3 regions of the Rhodococcus antarcticus genome follow, and region 1 is predicted to be linked to each of the others. Evidence: riboswitches for the same ligand, from Rfam matches in the RefSeq annotation. Region 1 holds a riboswitch; each other region holds the start of a gene.
What was found. Region 1 has a riboswitch for S-adenosylmethionine ahead of RHODO2019_RS02740 (bifunctional o-acetylhomoserine/o-acetylserine sulfhydrylase). Riboswitches for the same ligand answer to the same signal wherever they lie in the genome.

Region 1 (7,649 bases):
ACCGGCCGTCGGACGTGCTGACCTTCGGCTCGTTGGGCCTGGCGATCATCGTGCTCGCGAGCTCGATCGACTCGCTCGGCAGCTGAGGCTCAGCTCCGGGCGAGCGCGAGGGTGGCGGTGAGCAGCTCGCCGACGGCCGAGGCCTCGGTGAGGAAGCCGTCGTGGCCGTGCCGTGAGCGGATGACGCGCAGCCCCGAGCAGCCCGGCATGGCCTCGGCGATCTCGGCCTGCAGCCGCAGGGGGTAGAGCCGGTCGCTGTCGATCCCGCCGACCACCACCGGAACGGGGCAGGAGCTCAGCGCGGCCCTGACCCCGCCGCGCCCGGCGCCCACGTCGTGGTGGTTCATCGCCTCGGTCAGCGCGACGTAGCTGGCGGCGTCGAAGCGGGCCACGAGCTTCTCGGCCTGGTGGTCGAGGTAGCTCTGCACGGCGAACCGACCGGCGGGGTCGTCGGGCTGGTCGTGGTTGGCGTAGCGCTCGTCGAGCTCGACCTCGGCGCGGTAGGTGAGGTGCGCGAGCAGCCGAGCCAGGCCGAGCCCGGTGCGGGGGCTGCGGCCGGTGCCGTGGTAGCTGCCGCCCTGCCAGTCGGGGTCCGCCGTGATGGCGCGCACCTGGGCCGACTGGGTACCGATCTGGTCGGCCGTGGCCCGGGCGCCGGCGGCCAGCACCAGGGCGGAGCGGACGCGGCCGGGGTGGCCCACGGCCCACTCCAGCGCGCGCATGCCGCCCATGGAGCCGCCGACCACCGAGGCCCAGGCGTCGATCCCGAGGGCGTCGGCGAGGGCGAGCTCGGTGCGCACCTGGTCGCGGATGGTCACGGCGGGGAACCGGGCACCCCACGGACGCCCGTCGCGGTGGGACGAGGACGGCCCCGTGGTGCCGCGGCAGCCGCCGAGCACGTTGGGGGCGATGACGCACCAGCGGTCGGTGTCCAGCGCAGCACCCGGTCCGACCATGCCCTCCCACCAGCCGGGGGAGGGGTGCTCGGGCCCCGCGGGGCCCACCACGTGGGAGTCCCCCGTGAGCGCGTGCAGCACGAGCACGGCGTTGTCCCGTGCGGAGCTCAGCCGGCCCCAGCTCTGGACGGCCACCGTCACGTCGTCCAGCACGGCACCCCCGTCGAGCTGCTGCCTTCCCAGCGTGACGTGCTGCAGCACCCCGTCCGAGCGCAGGCTCGGACGGGGTGCTGGCCGGGTGGTGGGGGTCATGCTGTCCGAGGTGCCCGTGCAGACCCCGGTCACGCCCCGGCCGCGGCGGCGAACCCGACCTGCAGGTCGGCGAGGATGTCCTCGAGGCCCTCGATGCCCACGGCCAGGCGGACCAGACCGGGCGTGACGCCGGTGCTGGCCTGCTCCTGCGGGGTGAGCTGGGAGTGCGTGGTGGACGCCGGGTGGATGACCAGCGAGCGCACGTCGCCGATGTTCGCGACATGGCTGTGCAGCACCAGGGCGTCGACGAAGCGCTTGCCGGCCTCGAGCCCGCCGACGATCTCGAACGCGAGCACCGCGCCGGGTCCCTTGGGTGCCAGCTCCTTGGCGCGGGCGTGCCACGGTGAGGAGCTGAGCCCGGCGTAGGTGACCGACTCGACGTCCTCGCGCGCGTCGAGGAACTCCGCGACGGCCTGGGTGTTGGCGACGTGCCGGTCCAGGCGCAGGCTCAGGGTCTCGATGCCCTGGCTGATCAGCCAGGCGTTGAACGGGGACACCGCCGCACCGAGGTCGCGCAGCCCCTGCACGCGGGCCTTGAGCACGAACGCCGGAGCGCCGAGGTCGGCGAACACCGCGCCGTGGTAGCTCGGGTCCGGGGTGGTGAAGCCCGGGAAGCGGCCCGAGCGCCAGTCGAACGTGCCACCGTCGACGATGACCCCGGCGACCGAGGTGCCGTGACCGCCGAGGTACTTGGTGGCCGAGTGCACGACGATGTCCGCGCCGTGGGCCAGCGGCTGGATGAGGTACGGCGTGGCGATGGTGTTGTCCACGACCAGCGGCACACCCACCGAGTGCGCGACCCCGGAGACGCCGACGAGGTCGAGCACGTCCCCGCGCGGGTTGCCGATGGTCTCGCCGTAGAACAGCTTCGTGTTGGGCTGCACCGCCGCCCGCCACTGCTCGAGGTCGTCCGGGTCGTCGACGAACGTCACGGAGATGCCGAGCTTGGGCAGGGTGTGGTGGAACAGGTTGTACGTGCCGCCGTACAGGCTGGGGCTGGAGACGAGGTGGTCTCCGGCCTCGGCGATCGTCAGGATGGCCAGGCTCTCCGCGGCCTGTCCGGAGGCGGTCAGCAGGGCGGCGACCCCGCCCTCCAGCGACGCGATCCGCTGCTCCACCACGTCCTGGGTGGGGTTCATGATGCGGGTGTAGATGTTGCCGGGCTCGGCCAGGCCGAACAGCGCGGCGGCGTGGTCGGTGTTGTCGAAGACGTAGCTCGTGGTCTGGTAGATCGGCAGCGCGCGGGCGTTCGTCGACGGGTCGGCCGTCTGGCCCGCGTGGACCTGCTTCGTCTCGAAGCTCCAGCCGGCGGACGGGTCGGTCGGGACGGTGGTCGGGTCGGTCTCGGTCATCGGTGGTCTCCGTGGGGTGCGGGCACACGTGTGCCCTCTGCTGGGTGGGCTGGGCCGGTCAGCAGTGTCGACATCGCATGGTGGGGGCTCCTCGACGAGGGGCCCGCACTCGCACGGGCCCGCGCTTGCCGTCCGGAACCTCTCCGGACGGCCTGGTCAATCACCCGGGGCACCCCACCGCGGAACGAGGGTTGCCGGCCAGCGAGCCGGGGCTTGACGCTGGCACTCATGACCTGGGCGCGATGGTAGCGCGCGCCCCACGCGGTGTGCACCCGAGGTGTCCGACCCGTGGACACCCGCCTCGACCTCAGCCCAGCAGGCCCAGCCCGGCCACGGCGTCGCGCTCCTCGACCAGCTCGGCCACCGACGCGTCGATCCTCGCCCGGGAGAACTCGTCGAGCTCCAGTCCTCCGACGATCGAGTAGGAGCCGTCGGCGCAGGTGACGGGGAACGAGCTGATCAGCCCCTCGGGCACGCCGTAGGAGCCGTCGGAGGGCACGGCCATGGACACCCAGTCCCCGTCAGGGGTGCCGTGCACCCAGTCGTGCACGTGGTCGATGGCCGCCGAGGCCGCCGAGGCCGCCGACGACGACCCGCGGGCCTCGATGATGGCCGCCCCGCGCTTCTGCACGGTGGGGATGAACTCGCCCTCCAGCCACGCCTGGTCGTCGACCAGCTCGGTCGCCACCGTCCCGCCGACCTCGGCGCGGAACAGGTCGGGGTACTGGGTCGCGGAGTGGTTACCCCAGATGGTCATGTGCCGGATGTCGGTCACCGGGCGCTGCGTGCGCGACGCGAGCTGGGCCAGGGCCCGGTTGTGGTCCAGGCGGGTCATCGCCGTGAACCGCTCGCGGGGGACGCCGGCGGCGTTGCTCATCGCGATGAGTGCGTTGGTGTTGGCCGGGTTGCCCACCACGAGCACCTTGAGGTCGTCGGCGGCGGACTCGGCCAGCGCCCGGCCCTGGGTGGTGAAGATGGCCCCGTTCGCGGCCAGGAGGTCGCCGCGCTCCATGCCCTTGGTGCGGGGGCGGGACCCGACGAGCAGGGCGACGCTCGCACCGGCGAAGGCCGTGGTCGCGTCGTCGCTGATGGAGATGCTGTGCAGCAGCGGGAACGCGCAGTCGTCGAGCTCCATCGCCACGCCCTCGGCGGCCCCCAGCGCGGGGGTGATCTCCAGCAGGCTCAGCGCCACCGGGGTGTCGGGACCGAGCATGGCGCCGCTGGCGATGCGGAACAGCAGGCTGTACCCGATCTGCCCGGCGGCTCCGGTGACGGCGACGGTGACGGGTGACGGGCTCATCGCGGGGACTCCTCGGGGTTCGGCGGACCGGACCTCACCGACGCTACCGCTGTGCGGGATCTCACAGGGGACGACGGGCGCGACGCGACCCCCGACCGGTGCGGTCGGGGGTCGCGGGGCGGGTGGCTCAGAAGGCGTCGATGAGCCCGTTGAGCGTCGCGCTGGGCCGCATGACGGCGTCCGTCCTCGTCCTGTCCACGTGGTAGTAGCCACCGAGGTCCACGGGGTTGCCCTGCACCGCGGCCAGCTCGCCGACGATCGTCTCCTCCGCGGCGGCGAGGTCGCCCGCGAGCCCCGCGAACAGCGCTGCGAGCTCGGGGTCGGTGGTCTGGGCGGCCAGGGCCTGGGCCCAGTAGAGAGCCAGGTAGTAGTGGCTGCCCCGGTTGTCGATCTCGCCGACGCGGCGTGCCGGGGAGCGCCCCTCCTCGAGCAGGCGGCCGGTGGCCTCGTCGAGCGCAGCCCCGAGCAGCCCGGCGCGCGGGTTGTCCGTCTTCTCGGCCAGGAACTCCAGCGAGACGGCCAGGGCCAGGAACTCGCCCAGGGAGTCCCAGCGCAGGTGGTCCTCCTTGACGAGCTGCTGGACGTGCTTGGGCGCGGAGCCGCCGGCGCCGGTCTCGAACAGCCCGCCGCCGTTCATCAGCGGGACGATGGAGAGCATCTTCGCGCTGGTGCCCAGCTCCATGATCGGGAACAGGTCGGTGAGGTAGTCGCGCAGGACGTTGCCGGTGACGGAGATGGTGTCCTCGCCGCGACGGGCTCGGTCCAGGGTGTACCGGGTGGCGTCGGCGACGTCCATGACCTCGATCGTCAGGCCGTCGGTGTCGAGCTCGGCCAGGTGCGCCCGCACCTTGACCAGCACCTGCGCGTCGTGGGCGCGGGTCTCGTCGAGCCAGAACACGGCCGGCGAACCGGTGGCGCGGGCGCGGTCCACGGCCAGCTCCACCCAGTTGCGGACGGGGGCGTCCTTGGTCTGGCAGGCGCGCCAGACGTCGCCGGCTGCCACGTCGTGGCTCAGCAGTACCGTCCCGGCCGCGTCGACGACGCGGACGGTGCCGGCCGCACCGATCTCGAAGGTCTTGTCGTGGCTGCCGTACTCCTCGGCCTTCTGCGCCATCAGGCCGACGTTGGGGGTGGTGCCCATCGTCGTGGGATCGAAGGCGCCGTGCTCGCGGCAGAAGTCCACCGTCTCGGCGTAGAGCGGGGCGTAGGACGAGTCGGGGATGACGTACTTGGTGTCCTGCAGCTCGCCGGCGGTGTTCCACATCTGTCCCGAGCTGCGGATCGCGGCCGGCATGGAGGCGTCGATGATGACGTCGCTGGGCACGTGCAGGTTGGTGATGCCCTTGTCCGAGTCGACCATCGCGAGCGACGGACCGCTCTCGTAGCCGGCGGCGATGGCGGCCTCGACGGCCTCCCGCTCGGCGCTCGGGAGTCTGCCCAGGGCTGCGAGCACGCTCGCGAGGCCGTCGTCGGGGTCTGCTCCCACCGAGGTCAGCGCGGCGCCGTGCTCGGCGAAGACGGCGGGGAAGAACGCCTCGACGACCCGGCCGAAGATGATCGGGTCGGACACCTTCATCATCGTGGCCTTGAGGTGCACGGAGAACAGCACCCCCTCGGCCTTCGCGTCGGCGATCTGCTGGGCCAGGAAGGCGTCCAGGGCGGCGCGGCGCATGACGGAGGCGTCGACGATCTCGCCGGCCAGCACGGGCAGCGACTCCTTGAGCACGGTCACGGTGCCGTCGGCAGAGACGTGCTCGATGCGCAGGGTGTCCGCGGCGGCCAGCGTCACCGAGACCTCCGAGTGCCGGAAGTCCCCGTCCAGCATCGTCGTGACGTGGGACTTGGACTCCGGCGACCACGCGCCCATGGAGTGCGGGTGCTTGCGGGCGAAGCCCTTGACCGAGGCGGGTGCGCGTCGGTCGGAGTTGCCCTCGCGCAGCACCGGGTTGACGGCGCTGCCCTTGACGGAGTCGTAGGCCGCGCGGGCCGAGATCTCGGCCTCGGTCCGCGGGTCCTCCGGGTAGTCCGGGACGGCGTACCCGGCGGCCTGCAGCTCGGTGACCGCGGCCTTGAGCTGCGGCAGCGAGGCGCTCACGTTCGGCAGCTTGATGATGTTGGCCTCGGGCGTCGTGGCGAGCGCGCCGAGCTCGGCGAGGGCGTCCGGCACCCGCTGGGTGTCGGTGAGCAGGTCCGGGAACTTGGCCAGGATGCGGGCGGCCAGCGAGATGTCACGCGTCTCGACGTCCACCCCGGCCTTGCCGGCGAACGCCTCGATCACCGGCAGCAGCGAGTGCGTCGCGAGCGCGGGTGCCTCGTCGGTGTACGTGTAGATGACCTTCATCGCTGCCTGCGCCTGCCTCTGCCTCGGGGTCCGTGGTGCTCGGCGACCACGCTAGCCCGTGCCCGCGCTGCGGCGCCCCGGGGTCGTCGAGCCCTCACTGTCGCGCGCCCGTCTTGATCGATCCATGACACGATCTGCGCCGTCATGACCCAGCTCCACGCCGCCCCGGCCGCCGCCACCGTTGCCCGCACCCTGCGTGACGCGCGGCGGCCGATCCTGGCCCTGGCGCTGGGTGGGTTCGGGATCGGCACCGCCGAGTTCATGGCCATGGGCCTGCTGCCGCAGATCGCCGGTGGCCTGGGGGTGTCCGAGCCGCGCGCCGGCAACGTCATCTCCGCCTACGCGCTCGGGGTCGTCGTGGGCGCCCCGCTCATCGCGGCCCTGTCGGTGCGGGTCCCGCGCAAGCGGTTGCTCGTCGCCCTGATGGTCCTGTTCACCGTGGGCAACGTCGCGGTCGTCCTCGCCCCCGGGTATGGCTCGGTCGTCGCGGCCCGGTTCCTGACGGGGCTGCCGCACGGGGCGTTCTTCGGGGTGGCCGCGCTGGTGGCCGCCTCGCTGGTGGAGCGGAGCAGCCGCGCGAGGGCGGTGGCCGCGGTGATGATGGGGCTCAGCGTCGCCAACGTCGTCGGGGTGCCGCTGGCCACCTGGGCCGGCCAGTCGCTGGGCTGGCGCAGCACGTTCGGGGTGGTCGCCGGGATCGGTCTCGCCACCGTGGCCGCGCTGCTGGTGTGGCTGCCGGACGTGCACCTGCCGGTGAGCAGCCCCCGGGCCGAGCTCGGTGCCCTGGCCCGCCCCCAGGTGTGGCTGACCCTCGGGGTCGGGGTGGTCGGCTTCGGCGGCATGTTCGCGGTGTACAGCTACATCACGCCGACCCTCACCGAGGTCACCGGGCTGCGCGAGGGCCTTGTGCCGCTCGTCCTCGCCGTCTACGGGGCGGGCATGGTGACGGGCAACGTGCTCGGCGGCTGGCTCGCCGACCGTGCGCTGGTGCCCGGCCTGTTCGTGCTCCTGGTGGCGATGGGCGGGGTGCTGGCCCTGTTCACGGTCACCGCGTCCAGCGTCGTCGGCGCGGTGCTGACCGTGTTCGCCATCGGCACCGCGGGCAGCGCGATGGTGCCGGGCCTGCAGACCCGGCTGATGGACGTCGCCGCCGACGCGCAGACCCTGGCGGCCTCCCTCAACCACTCCGCGCTGAACCTCGCGAACGCGGCCGGGGCCTGGCTCGGTGGCCTGGTGGTCTCCGCCGGCCTCGGGTACACCGCGCCCGCGTGGGTCGGAGCGGTGCTGGCCGCCGCCGGGCTCGTGGTGCTGAGCGCCTCGGCCCTGCTGCAGCGGACCCGGCCGGAGACGGTGCGCGGGGCGGCCCACCCGGTGGCGCTGGTCGACCAGCCGGCGTGACGGCGACACCGGTTCCGTCGGACCCGGTGGCTAGCCTCCCTGCCGTGCCG
Region 2 (7,649 bases), 1.7 Mb from region 1:
ACCTCCACGAGTTTGATCGCATCATCGCCCTCAACGTGCGCAGCACCGTGCTCGGTTGCCGCCTGGCCATCCCGCACATGATCGAGGCTGGCGGCGGCTCGATCGTCAACACGGCCTCGGTCGGGGGGCTCTCCGGCGACTTCGTCCAGACCGGGTACGGCACCGCGAAGGCCGCGGTCATCCGGCTGACCCAGTACGTCGCCACCCAGTACGGGCACCGGAACATCCGGTGCAACGCTGTCGCCCCGGCGCGGTCATGACCCCGTCGCTGCGAGACAACCTGCCCGCCGAGATGGTTGAGGGCATCCGCCGGCACAACGCGGTGCCCTTCATCGGCGACCCCGAGGACGTCGCCGCCGTCATGGTGTTCCTGGCCTCGCCGGAGTCCCGCTACGTCACCGGCCAGGTCATCGCGGTGGACGGCGGGCTGATGAGCCACAGCCCGATCGCGGAAACCCGCCGCCCGGACTCCGCGCGCTGAGGATGGGCACCGGGGTGGGCGCTCGTCCCGTCGTCCGGCGGGGTCGCCGCCGGGTCGTCGCCGTCCTCTGCGTCCTCGGTACGGTGCTGCTGGCCCTGGGCACCGTGGCCGGGGTCGCGAACCGGCAGCTGGTCGACGGTGCCCGGTTCGCTGCCCACGCCGACGAGGTCCGCCAGGACGAGGCCGTCGCCCGCCAGGTCGGGATCGCAATGACCGAGGCGGTCGTCCGGGCCGACCCGAGCCTGAGCGCCGTGCGGCCGCTGATCGAGGCGACGGCCATCTCGGTGGTCGGCAGCCCGGCGTTCACCCCCGTGGTGGAGGGTGCAGTCCGGCAGGCCCACGCGGCGGTCACCGAACCCGGCTCCGGCGCTCTCGTGCTGCGCCTGGCCGATGTCGGCGCGGTGCTCGCCGGGGTGGTCGCCACGGTGGACCCCGGTGCGGCAGCGGTCCTGCCGTCCGACCTCGACGTGACGCTGGCCCGGATCGGGGACCAGAGCTTCGCGAGCGGGACCATCGCCGCCGCGCACCGGGTGGCGCTGCTGGCCTGGCTGCTGCCGGTCCTGGCGCTGGCCTGCCTGGCCGGGGCGCCGTGGCTGCTCGGGTTCGGCGCGCGGGCGTGGCGGGCGGTCGCTCGGGCCGTCGCCGCGTCAGGCGGGCTGGTTCTGGTGCTCGCTGGCGTCGGAGCCGTGGCGGCCTCGACGACCGCGACCGACTCGCTGCCCGGTGCCCTGCGCGCTGCGGTGCTGCACCTGCTCGCGGGCCTGCTGTGGGGGCCGGGCGCCGTGCTGCTCGCCGCGGGCGTGCTCCTGCGGGTGCTCGCGGCCGCGGACGGTGCCGTGACCCCGACATCGGCGTGGCGGGACTGGCTCGCGCTGCGGCCCGCCTCGCAGCGGGTCCAGGCGCTGCGCGCGGTGGTCCTCGTGGGCGTCGGCACCGTCGTCGTGCTGCGACCGTCGCTGGCCGTCCAGGCCCTCGCCGTCCTCGCCGGGCTGGCCGTGCTGCTGCTCGGGCTGGGGGAGGGGGCACGGGTGGTGCTCCGTCTCGAGCAGCGCCGCCGGACGGAGCGCACCCGGCACCCGCGCGGTCGACCCTCCGAGACCGCGCGGGTGCTGACCGCGCTGCCGCTGCTGGTCGTGGTGTCGCTGGTGCTCGTCCTCGCGGTGCCGTCCTCCCGCGAACTGCCGGCCCTCGCCGAGGCGGCCGGGGGCACCGCGTGCAACGGGTTCGCGCAGCTGTGCGACCGCCGCTACGACGAGGTCGCCTACGCCGGGACGCACAACGCGATGTCCGCCGCGGACGAGCCGGGATGGTTCCTGGCCGAGCAGCCGAACGGGCTGGTCGCCCAGCTGGACGCCGGCATCCGCGTCCTGCTCGTCGACAGCTGGTACGGCCAGGCGACCACGACCCCGGGCCAGGTCACCAACGCCTCCGACGTCCGGGCCCTGGCCCGGGCGAGCGACGAGCTCGGTGCAGGCACCGTGCAGAGCGCCCTGCGGCTGCGCAGCGCTATCGCCGGGACCCCCGTCGGGCCCGTCGAGCCCTACCTGTGCCACGCGGTCTGCGACATCGGCGCCACCCGGTGGGAGACGGCGATGGCGCAGGTGCACGACTGGATGCTGGCGCACCCCCGCGAGGTGGTCACGATCTTCGTCGAGGACTACGTGTCCCCCGACGACACGGCCGCGGTGTTCGGGCAGGCGGGGCTGCTGCCGATGGTCGCGACCCACCAGGTCGGGCAGCCGTGGCCCACGCTGGGCCAGATGATCCAGACCGACCGGCGCCTGGTGGTGCTCATGGAGAACGAGGGCGGGGGCGCGGCTCACCCGTGGCTGCTGCAGGGCTTCGACCAGGTCCAGGACACGAACTACGACGCGGCGACCCCGGAGCAGCTGGGCTGTGCCCGCAACCGTGGCACCGATCGGAGCCAGCTGCTGCTGGTGAACAACTGGTTGAACAGCTTCGAGAACACCATCACCGACGCCGGCCGCGTCAACGCTTACAGCAGCCTGTACCCGCGGCTGGAGACGTGTCGGCGCGAGCGCGGGATGATCCCGAACTTCGTGGCCGTGAACTACTACAGCCAGGGTGACGTGGTCGCGGTGGTGGACGCTCTCAACGGCGTCGGGTAGGCACGACATGCTGCGCCGGGACCACGCTGCGGGGCAGCCGTCCTCTCGACCAAGGACCCGGGAGGAAAGGCTCAGGACCGTGAGACGACGTCTGCGCTGATCAGGATCTCCACACGGTGGTCCGTGGTGAGCACGTTCAAGTATCCCGGGTCCACGCTGAGCACGTACCCGTCCACCGTGCCGCTGGTGGTCTGGATCCTCTCCAGGGGGACCCAGGGGGTTTGGCCGAAGGCCGCGATGAGCAGCACACCCACCCCGGCGACCACCGAGACCCGCGCCAACAGCGCAACCAGCAGTCGGCGCAAGAACGACTGCGGTGGGGTCCGGCGGACCATGGCCAGCACCCCGAACACCGCCACCGCGGCCAGGGGCAACCACCACAGGCCGAAGCTCAGCACGACCGCGAGGGACGTGGCCAGGGCGAGCGCGGCAACCAGCAGCACGGACGTGCGCCGCCTGCCGTCCCCCCACAGGTAGTCCGCGACCAGCAGCGGCATCAAGCACCCGACGAGCGCCGCCGTCAGGAGGTGCTCGGCGAGCAGCGATCCCAGGAGCATGGTGAGACCGTTCGTCACAGTCAGGGTCGTGCTGACGACGAACGCCGTGTCCCAGCGGTAGCCGGACACAGCAAATACTCGGAGCATCACGAAGACGAGCCCCCACAACCCCGCCTGAACAGCCCCATCAGCAAGACCTGGCTCGGCCCGCTGACGACGCGAAGAGCCACCAGCCGAGCTCGTCGAGCCAGAGTCACCGCGCGGTCCTGTGATTGACATCTACGACCTCCAGGCCGCCTGCTCGACCCTCCACGAAGGTCCCACTGACGGAGCCGAGGCTAGCTGACCGGACCCAACAGTCGACGCTGCCGGGATGCTTCAGCGGGCCTGGCAGCCCCGCGACGCGGCGTCCCGGTCGAGGATCGGGCTGCAGAACGGTGGTGTCCCGTGCGGTGACCACCGTCGCGTGGTGCGGCCAGCGGGGTTCGGCCCCGCCGGTCCCGGCTACGGCGCGAACACCGCCCGTCCGGCGTCGGCGACCTGGTGGTCCTGCTCGACACTGCCGGCGCGGACCCCGACCCCACCGGCCACCGCACCGGCGGCGTCCCGCAGCAGGACGCCGCCGCCGAGGACGACCAGCCGCCCGCCCGAGGTGGACTCGATGCCGAACGGGGTCTGGCCCGGCTGGACGAGGGGGCAAGGTCCTTCGTGCCGTCCATCGAGCTGAACGTCACCAGGTTCGCGCCGTCGTCGACCACCGCGATGTTCATCGGCTGCCCGATGCGGTCCGCCTCCGCCGTGCACGCCCGGACAACAGCCTCGGCCTGCTCCAGCGAGATGAGTCGTGCCATGTGGTGACCTCCTCAGCACTCAGAAGAACCCGGGTGGAAACCTCGGCGGGAACGCCGAGAAGCTCGTCGAGCTCGCGCACCCGACGTCGCCGTTCCTGGGCCCCAGCGCGGCCCTCTGTCCGACGCCCTCCATCGCCGGTGACCCTGGTCACATCGGGACGGCTGTGTTTGACAGGGTCGGAAGACCTCCCCAAGATCAGCCTCGGTCATGAGCGCCAGCGTCTAGCCCCGGCTCGCTGGCCGGCAACCCTCCTTCCGTGGCGGGGTGCTCCGGGTGACGACCAGGCTCCGGCATTCGTCCGGAGCAAGCACGGGCCGGGTCCGGCCCACGGCGGAGGAGAACCACGTGGACGAGAAGCTGGCTGCGTCACCGGACGCGCTGCACCCACCGCACGAGCTCGTGCTCCTGGCCGTGCACGTGCTCGCCGTCGCCGACGTGGACTGTCCCGGTCCCACGTCGCTCTGACCTCGACGCGCCCCACCCTCTCTCCCTGACCGCGCCCGGCCCGTCGCCGGTAGCGCCCCGCGGCCCCGTGCCGTCTCCCTCCCGCCCGTCCGCGCCCGTGCGCGGGCCCGTCCGACCGGAGAACCCGTGACCCCGCTCGTCTCCTGCTGCCCGGGAACCCCCTCGTGAGCACCGCCCACGGTGTCGTCCTCTCCGGTGTCGGCCGCACCTTCGGCCATGGTCCTGGTGCCCGGGTCGTCCTCGCCGACGTCGACCTCGAGGTTCGGGCCGGGGAGGTGGTGGCCCTGCTGGGGGCGTCCGGATCCGGCAAGTCGACCCTGCTGCGCCTGGTGGCCGGGCTGGACGCGCCCACCGCCGGCGAGGTCCGCGTCGGGCAGCGCCCCGTGCGGGGGATCGAGCAGCGGGCGGCCGTGGTGTTCCAGGAGCCGCGGCTGCTCCCGTGGCGGACCCTCGCGGCGAACGTGGCCTTCGGACTGCCCGACGGGACGAGCCGGGCCGAGGGCCGGGCCGCTGTCGCGCACTGGCTCGACGCCGTCGGGCTGAGCGGTTCCGCCGGGCACCGGCCGCGCGAGGTCTCCGGCGGCATGGCCCAACGGACGGCCCTGGCCCGAGCCCTGGTCCGGGGACCCGGTGTGCTCCTGCTGGACGAGCCGTTCGCCGCCCTCGACGCCCTGACCCGGCTGCGCATGCAGGACCTGGTCGACGAGCTGCAGCGCACCTCGGGCACCACCGTCCTGCTCGTCACCCACGACGTGGACGAGGCGCTCCAGCTCGCCGACCGCATCGTCGTCCTCGGCGCTGCGCCCGGGGCCGAGGAGGGGGCGGGGGTCGCGGTGCGCACCACCCTCGACGTGCCGGGGGCCCGCCCGCGCGACCGGGCCGACCCCGACCTCGCCCGGCTACGGGTGGTCCTGCTCGACCAGCTCGGCGTCCCCCGCCACACCCCGGTTCGATGACCCCCCGCACGCCGCACGCCGCCCTGCCGTTCGTCCCCCGTCCGCACTCCCCGAGGAGAACCCCCGTGAACCGCCCCCCGTCCCGCTCGCTGCTGCTTCGCACCGGCGTCCTCGCCGCCGCTCTCGCCCTGCTCGCCGGGTGCGTCTCCGGGGAGAGCTCCACCGGAGCCGTCGCCACCGGCACCGCCCCCTCGGGGACGGCCGAGCTCCACCTGGACTACGCCTACTACAACCCCGAGAGCCTCGTCATCAAGGACCAGGGGTGGCTCGAGCAGGCACTGCCCGGCACCAAGGTCACCTGGGTGCTCTCGAACGGCAGCAACAAGGCCAACGAGAACCTCCGCGCCGGGGCCGTCGACCTCGCGTCCACCGCCGGCACCCCCGCCCTGCTGGCCCGGGCCAACGGGTCCCCCCAGAAGGTCGTCGACGTGTTCAGCCAACCCGAGTGGTCCGCGATCGTGGTCACCGCGACCTCCGCCGTGACCGACGTCTCCCAGCTGCGCGGCAAGAAGATCGCCGCGACCCAGGGCACCGACCCCTACTTCTTCCTGCTGCAGACCCTCGCCACCGCCGGGCTCACCGCCTCCGACGTCGAGATCGTCAACCTGCAGCACTCCGACGGCAAGACCGCCCTCGAGCGCGGTGACGTCGACGCGTGGGCCGGACTCGACCCCTTCATGGCCCAGACCGAGCTGCAGGCCGGCTCCAAGCTCATCTACCGCAACCTCGCCTTCAACTCCTTCGGCGTGCTCAACGCCAACGAGTCCTTCCTGGCCGCGCAGCCGGCGACGGCCCAGACCGTGGTCGACACCTACGAGCGCGCACGAACCTGGATCGCCCAGAACCCCGACCGCACGGTCGACATCCTCTCCGCCGCCGCGCAGATCGCCCCACAGGTCGCCCGCCAGCAGCTGCAGACCCGCACCACGCTGGACATCGACCCGGTGCCCGGGGACACCCAGAAGACCGTCCTCACCCACATCCTCCCGCTGCTCGTCCAGGGCGGACTCGTCCGCAGCGCGTCCGACGCCACCACGGCGCTCGACACCCTGTTCGACCCGACCTTCGCCCAGAAGGCCGCCGGCACCCCCTCCACCGGGCGTTGAGATGACCCTGACCCAGGACATCGACTCCCCACCGATTGCCGTGTCCGCACCGCCCCGACGCAGCACCCGTCCCGGCCGGGGAGTGCTGATGCGCGGACTTCTCGGGCTCCTCGTCCCGGTCCTGCTCCTCCTCGGCTGGCAGCTCCTCGCCACCTCTGGCCTGTTCTCCGCCAGCCAGCTGCCCACCCCCGGTGCGGTGCTCGGGGCGCTGCGCGAGCTCCTCGACCGCGGCGAGCTCTGGCACAACATCGCCATCAGCACCCAGCGGGTGCTCCTCGGCGTCGCCGTCGGCGCCGGCAGCGGCTTGCTCCTCGGCGGGCTCGTCGGCCTCTCCCGACCGGTCCGCAGCGCTCTCGGACCCACCATCGCCGCCCTGCGGGCCGTGCCCTCCCTGGCGTGGGTCCCCCTGCTCCTGCTCTGGCTGGGCATCGGGGAGACCCCCAAGATCACGCTGGTCGCGATCGGCGCGTTCTTCCCCGTGTACACCACTGTCTCCGCCGCCCTGGACCACGTCGACCGCCACCTCGTCGAGGTCGGCCGCGCCTACGGCCGCCGCGGCATCCCCCTGTTCCTGCAGGTACAGCTGCCCGCCATCGCCCCGGCGACCCTGTCGGGGCTCCGTCTCGGCCTCGCCCAGGGCTGGTTGTTCCTCGTCGCCGCCGAGCTCATCGCCTCCTCGATCGGCCTCGGCTTCCTGCTCATCAACAGCCAGAGCACCGGCCGCACCGACATCCTCATCCTCGCCATCATCCTGCTCGCCGTGCTCGGCAAGCTCACCGACGGACTGCTCGGACTCCTCGAGAAGGCCGTGCTCCACCGCTTCGGCTGACGGGTGTCTGCTGCTCCCTGCACGCCGATCAGCTATCGGGCGGCCCCGACACTGGTGTCCGATGCTTCGGCGAACCGGCAGCGGTCTACGACGACACCGGTGCGGCCGGTGTGTGCTGAGGAGCTTGAGCAGCGGATCTCGTCGTTGCTCGCGTGTCGATCGCGTACCAGGCCATCCAGGTGATCGGAAAGGCCACGCCGCAGATCGCGACCAGGATGTGGCGGTGGCCGCCGAGGCGACGACAAGCCCCAACTGAGGTGAGCACGGCGAGCGGGGACGCCATCGCCCTCATCGGCGTTCCGTGTGGACCACCCGTCCGGGAGGCATCGGCTCG
Region 3 (7,649 bases), on a different replicon from region 1:
CAGTCACGGGCTGTCAACACGCGACTGTGACCGGCTGCGCAGGCAGCATCGCGGCCGCCAGGTGCAGGACCTCACGGCCGCCCGGGTGGTCATCGCCGGGAACCGGGGCACCGCGGTGCTCGAGCAGCTGTACGGACCCGTCCAGGTCGGCGCCGGTGCAATGGAGGGTGCCCGGGGTGGGGCAGTAGAGCCTGCCGGGGCGCTCGGGGAGCCAGCTGATACGCGGGCAGCGCCACACCGTGGAGGCGGCCCGGCAGCGGGAGCCTGGCACGAAACCAAGGGGCGTCCGGGCCAGAGGTTCGACGACTCCGCCGGTGGGCCCCCATAAGGACCGGGACACCGGGGAGGGCAGGTAGCACCGGAAGAGCCAGTCAAGGCTCCTGACTTGTCATAATCTCTCTTATCGGCACTTCGAAACGCGTTGTGCAGCGGGGCAATCGATACCGCTCCCGTTGCTAGGGCCCTGGGACGGCGCGCGCCCAGCAGGTCAGTGCCGGTGCTGCAGGGGTGCCGTCGGGCGGGCCGGTGAGGGGGCATTTACTTTCGGTGTTTGCCTACCCATGAGGAGTTGGACAGCCGCGCTGTTCCGCCGACGAGGCGTTCGCGCAGCGTGGCCCCCTCGGGCTCCAGGATCCGGCCGCGGGCTCGTAGCTCGGGGACCAGGAGGTCGACGACGTCGGTGAAGGTGCCTGGCGACGTGGCGTAGGCCAGGTTGAACCCGTCGACGTCGGCTTCCTCGCACCACCGCTCGAGCTCGTCGGCCACGGTGGTCGGGGAGCCCACCAGCACCGGTCCGCGCCCGCCGACGGCCACGAACTCCGCCACCGAGCCGACCGTCCACGCGGCGTGGGGGTCGGCGGTGGTGAAGGCGGCCAGCGCGGTGCGGGTGGCATCGTTCTCGACGTGCTCCAGGGGGGCGTCGGGGTCCAGCCCGGACAGGTCCACCCCCGTCCACCCCCCGAACAGGGCCATGGCACCTTCCCGGCTGGAGTGGGCGACGTAGTCGGCGTGCTTGGCCCAGGCGGCGTCGTCAGTGTCGGCGAGGACGGGGGTGAGCATCGTCAACACCTTGATGTCGCCCCGGTCCCGCCCGGCGGCCTGCGCGGCTGCGCGCACCCCGTCGACCATGGTGCGCACCGCCGCCGTTGTCGGCCCGGAGACGAACACCACCTCGGCGATTCGCCCGCCCAGCTCCAGCCCCCGGGCCGAGGCCCCCGCCTGGAAGACCACCGGGGTGCGCTGGGGTGACGGCTCGCACAGGAAAGGGCCATGGACGGAGAAGAACTCCCCGTCGTGGTCGACGTCGTGGACCTTGGACGGGTCGGTGAAGGTGGCTGAGGCACTGTCGTGGACCACCGCACCGTCCTCCCAGCTGCCCTCCCACAGCGCGGCGCACACCTCGACGTACTCCTCGGCGAGGTCGTAGCGCCGGTCGTGGGGCACCTGCTCCCCCATGCCATACCCGCGCGCGGCGCTGGCCAGGTAGGAGGTGACCACGTTCCACCCCACCCGGCCGTTGGTGAGGTGGTCCAGGGTGGTGAAGCGGCGCGCCGTGGCCCAGGGGTGCTCATAGGTCACCGACGACGTCACCGCGAACCCAAGACGCTCGGTGACCGCGGCCATCGCCGGGATGGTCAGCATCGGATCGATCAGCGGCACCTGAGCCCCCGCACGGACCGCGGTGTCGCGCGACCCACCGTGCACGTCGTAGACACCCAGGACGTCGGCCAGGAACAGGGCATCAAACCCGCCGCGCTCCAGCAGCCGCGCCAGGTCCGTCCAGTACGACAGATCGGTGTAGGAGGTCGAGCGGTCACCCGGGTGGGTCCACAACCCCGCACTCTGGTGACCGGCACACCCCATGGCGAAGGCACACAACCGGATACGGTCGCTCGCGCCCACGGTCAGTACCCCCGCGCCCACGTAGTGACCGGCTCGACGACCCGCTCGGGGAGTGCCCGGGTCGGCGCAGTCAGGTCACGGTGCAGGGTCTCCGGAGCGGGCCTGAAGACCAGGGCAGCGGCAGAGCCATAGAAGTCGTACCACTCGATCGTGGTGCCGACGGATCCCGCGGCGCCCACGCGGCGCAGCGCACCGCTAGTCGGCGGGGCGTGCGAGGGAGTGTCGAGGACACGGGTCGACGCGCTCACAGCAGTGTTCCTCCATCGGTCCTGGCGGTAGCACCTTCGCGAACGATGGTTGCTGCGGCGTCGTCGAGCCAGGTCTCTCAGCCGCTCTGGATGGTCGAGGCAGAAGTAGACCACAGGCTGCTCCCTCCCGGTCGAGCAGTGTCCGGGAAGGCGAGCGCGGGTGACCCTGACGAGCTCGACGCCGCCCCAGCCCACCGGTGGTCACCCTCTCCAGACCCTCACCCCGAACATCCACGCCGTTTCGCACGGGGATCCGCTTGCGAGGACGCCGCCACTTGGCATGATGACTCGGCTCACCCTGCTGACCCCAAAGCGCCGACACTGACCGGGCGGGGCTCAGCCGCCGACCGGCTCGTCCTCCGGCGGGAAGCGCCGGTCGAACTGTTCGCCAGCCCTCTTCGCGGCCTCCTTACCCGCCGGCAGCCCCGCGAGACTCACGTACGTCGCGATCGTTGAAGGCGCGGCCACCGCCACGACCGTCAACGCCGCAGTCCACATCAGCCACACCCACACGACCACCATCTGACGGGCCCGCACGCGTGAGATCCAGGGGCGAGCCTCGGACAACACCTCGGCCGCCTCGTCGATCGCTGCGGACAGCTCAGCGTCCGCAGCAACGCCGTCCTCTGCAGCCGACAGCGTCTCCGCATCGAACTCGCCCTCGTCGATCAGTTCCGACAACCGATCGAACCCGGCAGCGTCCGGAAGCTCCAAACGCAGCCGCGACAGCGCACTGACTCGATCCAACGAACGGGTGAACTCCGAGTTCACCGCAAGGCCGGCGAGCTGCGACTGAATGTGGGCGTTCGCCATCAGAGGCACCGCGAGCGCCTTTGCCCACTCCCTCTGCCGCTCCGCGATCTGCGCGAACATCGGTTCCAGGACCGCCCGCATCCGCAACGGCGCTGCTACCTGAGCCGAAAGTTGCGGCTGGATCGCCTTCATCAGGGCCTCATTCCGCAACCTAGACGCCCTCAGCACCGGCTCCAGCTGAGCGGTGACTCCCGCCGTCACCTGCTGATTGAGCTGCTGGAGCGCCCCCTCGAGAGGGCTGCTGATCTGCTGCCGGAGCTGCTCCATTGAGCGCGTGAACGCCGGCGTCGAGAACGCGCGGACGAGCGCAGCCCGCTGCTCTTCGGTCAGGCCAGCGTCGTCGTCGTCGTCGCCGCCGTCAACGGACGCGGTGAAGGTCGGCACGGTCCCACTGTAGGTCCGCCGAACGACGGGAACGGGCGCCTCTGTGTCCTCCACCACGTGAGACGGCACTGTCCCGACAGTCGAACCAGCTTCGACGACGCCCACGGCTTTCGGCCGTTCCGCCCGCGACGTCCCGCAGGGGATCCCTTGCGGGACGGCCACACAGCATCGGCCGACGGGTTCGACCGTCGCCGCGGCAGTCTTCTACCGGCCGAGCCATCCGCAGTCCACTGGTCGCGTCCTGCGTTGGGTTCATCGAGTCTGCTGGTAGGCGAGTGCGCAGACGTAGAGCCAGGGTTCGTATCGGCCGTCGATGTGGTGCCGGTGTCGCACCGCCCACCCGATGCGGGCGAGGACCTCGCGCAGGGCGGGTTCGTGCCAGCAGGTGAAGGGGTGGGGCTGGTCGAGCTGGTCGGTGGTCCACCCCGACCCGTCGCCCTCTTCAGGGTGAAACCCAGGACCCCGTCGGTGGTCACCGCGCGTCGGTCGCGGTGCAAGAGGTCCTCGAGCTGGGCCCGGTCCAGGTGCAGCAGGACTGCGTCGGCGAGCAGTCCGTCCCAGGGTTCCCGAGGTCGTCGGTGCGCCAGTCCAGGTGCAGGGCATGGTGGCCGGCGGCGCGCAGCCTGGTCAGGAACGCGTGGATGGCATCGCTGCGGCTGACTTGCACACCGCGGGCCTTGTGAAGTGGACGGACGCTATGCGCTGCGGGTGACCATGGTCCGCTACGCCCCGAGCCCGACTACCCCGTCCCTGCGATGAGCGCCTTACATCTATCGCTGCACAGGTGAACAGGTTCAGCCAATTAAACTTAGAGGGCTGTGAGAATATCGAAATTCAAGCCTGCCGCTTGGGCGAGGTACACCTGTTGTTCGAGGTCCTGCCCGGTGACGGCGACCTCGCCCCGGGGACTGGAGTAGATCGTCCCGGGCGCGCTGGCGCACAGGCTGGCAACGTCGAGAGATCGTGCCCCGCCGATGAGCTCGGCCAGCAGCAGCATTCCTTCGTAGCAGGACTCACCCACGCTGTTGAGGACCGGCGCATCAGAACCGTACTTCCGTGCGTAGCGGGCGCTGAGGTCCAGGCTTTCCGCCGTGGCTAAGGTCTCGAAGTAGCCGGCAGTGGAGTACAGGTTGCGGGTGGTGCTGGTTCCGCCGGCGAGCAGCATGTTCTCGTCCATCAGCGGGCTCAGTCGAGCGAGAGATTCATCGAGGCCGGCGCTGACGAACTGGCGGTTGAACTGAACACCGTGTTCACCCAGCATCAGCATCAACACGCCGTCAGAGTCGCGCTGCTCCAACTCCAGCAGAGCTGCTGAATGGGTGTTGATGTCGGGGGTGACGAAGATGTTATCGGCGAAGGTGACGCCACATTCTGCTGCCGCAGCAGTGGCTTCGGCTGCCGTTCGCCGTGGCCAGACGTAGTCGTCCCCGATGATGGTCCATCGGCTGATGTCGGCCTCGCGGGCCAGCCAGCTCAGCGCGGCCAGGACCTGCCGGTGGGGGGTCTCGCCGGTCATGAAGAGTCCCGGTGTGACCTCACCACCTTCGTAGAGGGCGGTGTAGATGTACGGGACTCGTGCGCGTACGCGAGGCGCGACAGCTTGGCGCACGGCCGAGCTGTGCCAACCGACGATGGCATCGATCTGGTCGTCTCGAAGCAACCGGTCCACCTCGTCCGCCACCCGACTCGGTGCATCTCCGCCGTCAACGACCTGCAGCTGGACCTCACGGCCGAGCAACCCACCCTCGGCGTTGATGTGGTCCACGGCCAGTGCGGCGCAGAACTCGCAGGATGGTCCGAAGATGCCAGCAGGTCCCTGCAGTGGGATGAGGAGCCCGACTCTGACGGGACCCTCGTTGCGGTGACGGGGTAAAGGGTAGTGAATCGACGGCACGGCATCGACCTCCACATCGACCGACGCAGGTACTCGTGAAGGCTTCGGCTGAGTGAGATGCACGAGCCTGAGGGTGCTGCAGGCGAACCTTCGTGCGCATCGTCTCCTTCCCGGCCTCTAAGGGCAAGGCGGGTTAACATTATTGTCATCCTGGTGTCGCGTGAGCTCCCGCGTCGCCACTTGTTCAGTAGAGGGGATCTACCGTGATCGGTCCCGACGATGTGGAGTTGACGGGGTTGCTGGGCTACCTGCAGCGTCGCTTGTCGGACCGCCTCACGCGGAAGCTAGCGGCAGCGGGCAGCTCGTTGAACGAGTGGCGCGTTCTTGCGCAGCTCGTGGACGGGGGTGGTAGCGCCATGCGCGACGTCGCGACCTCCCTCGACGTGCCGGCGTCGACTGCCACGAAGCTGATCGACGCGATGGTGGCCGCGAACCTCGTGTATCGACGTGGCGATGAGAACGATGGCCGACGTGTCGTTGTTCATCTCGCACCGCGGGGGCGTGTTGCCTACGAGAGGCTTTCGCCGCTGCTGCAGGCTGAGCAGGAGGAGCTCACGGCCTTGACTGATGATGGTGACCTGGAGCAGCTGACGCGCCTCTTGACCCGGCTCAGCCAGAAGGTCAGCTGAGCCGGGTCAGGAGGCGCACCGTTACCCTCGGCGTCGAGCCTGCGGGGACGTCGGTGACCGCTCGAGGTCCTCGTACCCGTCAGGCTCCTGGTCGTGCCGCGCCGTAGGGGTGGGGGAACAGGGGGATTCGCTCCCCGACCATGGGGATCACGGCGAGGGCCCAGCTCAGGTAGAGAGCGACCACCCCGTCGACGATGAGCACCCAGCCCCCGACCTTGCTGAGCGCGGCGGCGGCGTCACCGTGAACGAAGTTCGCCAGGCCGAGGACGAGGTAGGCGACGGCGAGGAACGCGAAGGCGAGGAACGCGGGCATGTTGATGTGCCAGGCCCCCCAGGACAGCATCACCGTAAAGACGCACCACAGCAGCAGCCAGGTCCCGAAGGCATCAGCGAAGGCTGCAGGCTCCATCGTGCTGGCGTAGAAGCGCAGCATGATCGCTGTGGTCAGCAGGAACGCGGAGTAGAAGACCGCGAAGCTGCCACCGAAGATGTTGTTGGCCCGCAGCTCCAGCAGGCCGCCGACGAACAGCCCCAGGAAGCCTGTACCGAAGGCGACCGCCGCGAACACGGTGACCGCGGCGGGGGCGATGAGGCCTGCGTTGGGGATCCCGAGCATCAGCACGGACAAGGCGAAGGCGCCGACGGCGAGCGGGGTGCCGACGCCGGCTTCGGGCCGGAAGTCGGGCAGCGTGACCGGCGGTGAGTCCGACAAAGTTGTCATGGCGTCTCCTACGACTCGAGCAGCTCGGTCAGGGCAGCGTTGATGAACGCGGTGTCGACGGTGTTGGCACCGCCGCCGGCGAAGTGGCCCCAGACCCCCGGGATCACCCGCAGCTCGGCCCCGGGGATGTGGCCCACCGCGTACTCCTCGTCCTCGGGGGGGAAGTACAGGTCCTTCTCGGCGGGCATCACGATCGTCTTGGCCTTGATCGAGGCCAGGGCGCGCTCGTGGTCCCCGTCGAATCCGGGGGTGTTGCCGACGTTGCCGTTCTGCCACGTCCAGGCCATGGCGAGCAGGTTGTTCGCGTCCTTGGCGAGGAACAGCCCTTCCCAGAAGCCGACGAGGAAGTCCTCGAGGGAGGCGTAGTCGAAGGGGTCCTTCGCGTAGAGCTGCTGCCAGTAGAAGGCCTGCGACAGACCCCACCCGGCGTAGACCCTGCCCACCGCGCGCAGGCCCTTGACGGGCTGGCTGGTGTACATGCCGTCCTGCCAGGCTGCGTCGGTGTAGATGGCGTACTTGACGGCCTCGAGGAACACGACGTTGTGCTCCGCGGTCTTGGAGGAGCCGCAGAAGGGAAGGGCCCGCTCGACCATGTCGGGGTAGCTCACCGCCCACTGGTACGTCTGTCCCGCGCCCATGGACCACCCGGTCACCAGGGCCAGCTTCTCGATGCCGAACTTCTCGGTGACGAGGCGGTGCTGCTGCTCGACCTGGTCGTAGAAGGTGACGTTGGGGAACCGGGCGCCGTCGTGCGGGGCGGGGGTGTTGCTCGGGGAGGAGGACAGCCCGTTGCCCAGCATGTTCGGGACGATGATGAAGTACTTGCTGGGGTCCAGGGCCATGCCCTCGCCGATGAGCCACTCGTTGTCCTGGTGCTGCCCGGAGTACCAGGTGGGGTAGACGATGGCGTTGGACTTGTCCTCGTTGAGGGTCCCGTAGGTCTTGTAGGCGAGCTTCGCGGCCCGCAGTGTCTGCCCGGTGCTGAGGCGGACGTCGCCCAGCTCGAAGATGTCGTAGTCCAGCATGTGGTCTCCCAGGTGAGGTAGATAGGTGGGGTG

Region 2: another riboswitch for S-adenosylmethionine. It lies ahead of RHODO2019_RS10550 (ABC transporter ATP-binding protein); the one in region 1 lies ahead of RHODO2019_RS02740 (bifunctional o-acetylhomoserine/o-acetylserine sulfhydrylase).
Region 3: another riboswitch for S-adenosylmethionine. It lies ahead of RHODO2019_RS18340 (LLM class flavin-dependent oxidoreductase); the one in region 1 lies ahead of RHODO2019_RS02740 (bifunctional o-acetylhomoserine/o-acetylserine sulfhydrylase).

The regions. Positions count from the first base shown of each region.
Region 1 covers NZ_CP110615.1:538,567-546,215, forward strand. The annotation lists gene RHODO2019_RS02730 (DUF3017 domain-containing protein) at 1-86, shown strand, start outside; gene metX (homoserine O-acetyltransferase MetX) at 90-1,208, opposite strand; gene RHODO2019_RS02740 (bifunctional o-acetylhomoserine/o-acetylserine sulfhydrylase) at 1,238-2,560, opposite strand; SAM riboswitch class IV at 2,677-2,794, opposite strand; gene RHODO2019_RS02745 (malate dehydrogenase) at 2,868-3,860, opposite strand; gene RHODO2019_RS02750 (NADP-dependent isocitrate dehydrogenase) at 3,988-6,201, opposite strand; gene RHODO2019_RS02755 (MFS transporter) at 6,346-7,599, shown strand; gene RHODO2019_RS02760 (exodeoxyribonuclease III) at 7,644-7,649, shown strand, end outside.
Region 2 covers NZ_CP110615.1:2,197,401-2,205,049, reverse strand. The annotation lists partial or broken gene RHODO2019_RS10575 (SDR family NAD(P)-dependent oxidoreductase) at 1-481, shown strand, start outside; gene RHODO2019_RS10565 (phosphoinositide-specific phospholipase C-related protein) at 496-2,610, shown strand; gene RHODO2019_RS10560 (hypothetical protein) at 2,682-3,167, opposite strand; partial or broken gene RHODO2019_RS19345 (heme-binding protein) at 3,612-3,958, opposite strand; SAM riboswitch class IV at 4,163-4,275, shown strand; gene RHODO2019_RS10550 (ABC transporter ATP-binding protein) at 4,589-5,380, shown strand; gene RHODO2019_RS10545 (aliphatic sulfonate ABC transporter substrate-binding protein) at 5,446-6,486, shown strand; gene RHODO2019_RS10540 (ABC transporter permease) at 6,575-7,315, shown strand.
Region 3 covers NZ_CP110616.1:78,689-86,337, forward strand. The annotation lists gene RHODO2019_RS18340 (LLM class flavin-dependent oxidoreductase) at 538-1,863, opposite strand; SAM riboswitch class I at 2,160-2,247, opposite strand; gene RHODO2019_RS18345 (hypothetical protein) at 2,487-3,347, opposite strand; gene RHODO2019_RS18350 (substrate-binding domain-containing protein) at 4,156-5,256, opposite strand; gene RHODO2019_RS18355 (MarR family winged helix-turn-helix transcriptional regulator) at 5,445-5,870, shown strand; gene RHODO2019_RS18360 (acetate uptake transporter) at 5,950-6,591, opposite strand; gene RHODO2019_RS18365 (alpha/beta fold hydrolase) at 6,600-7,616, opposite strand.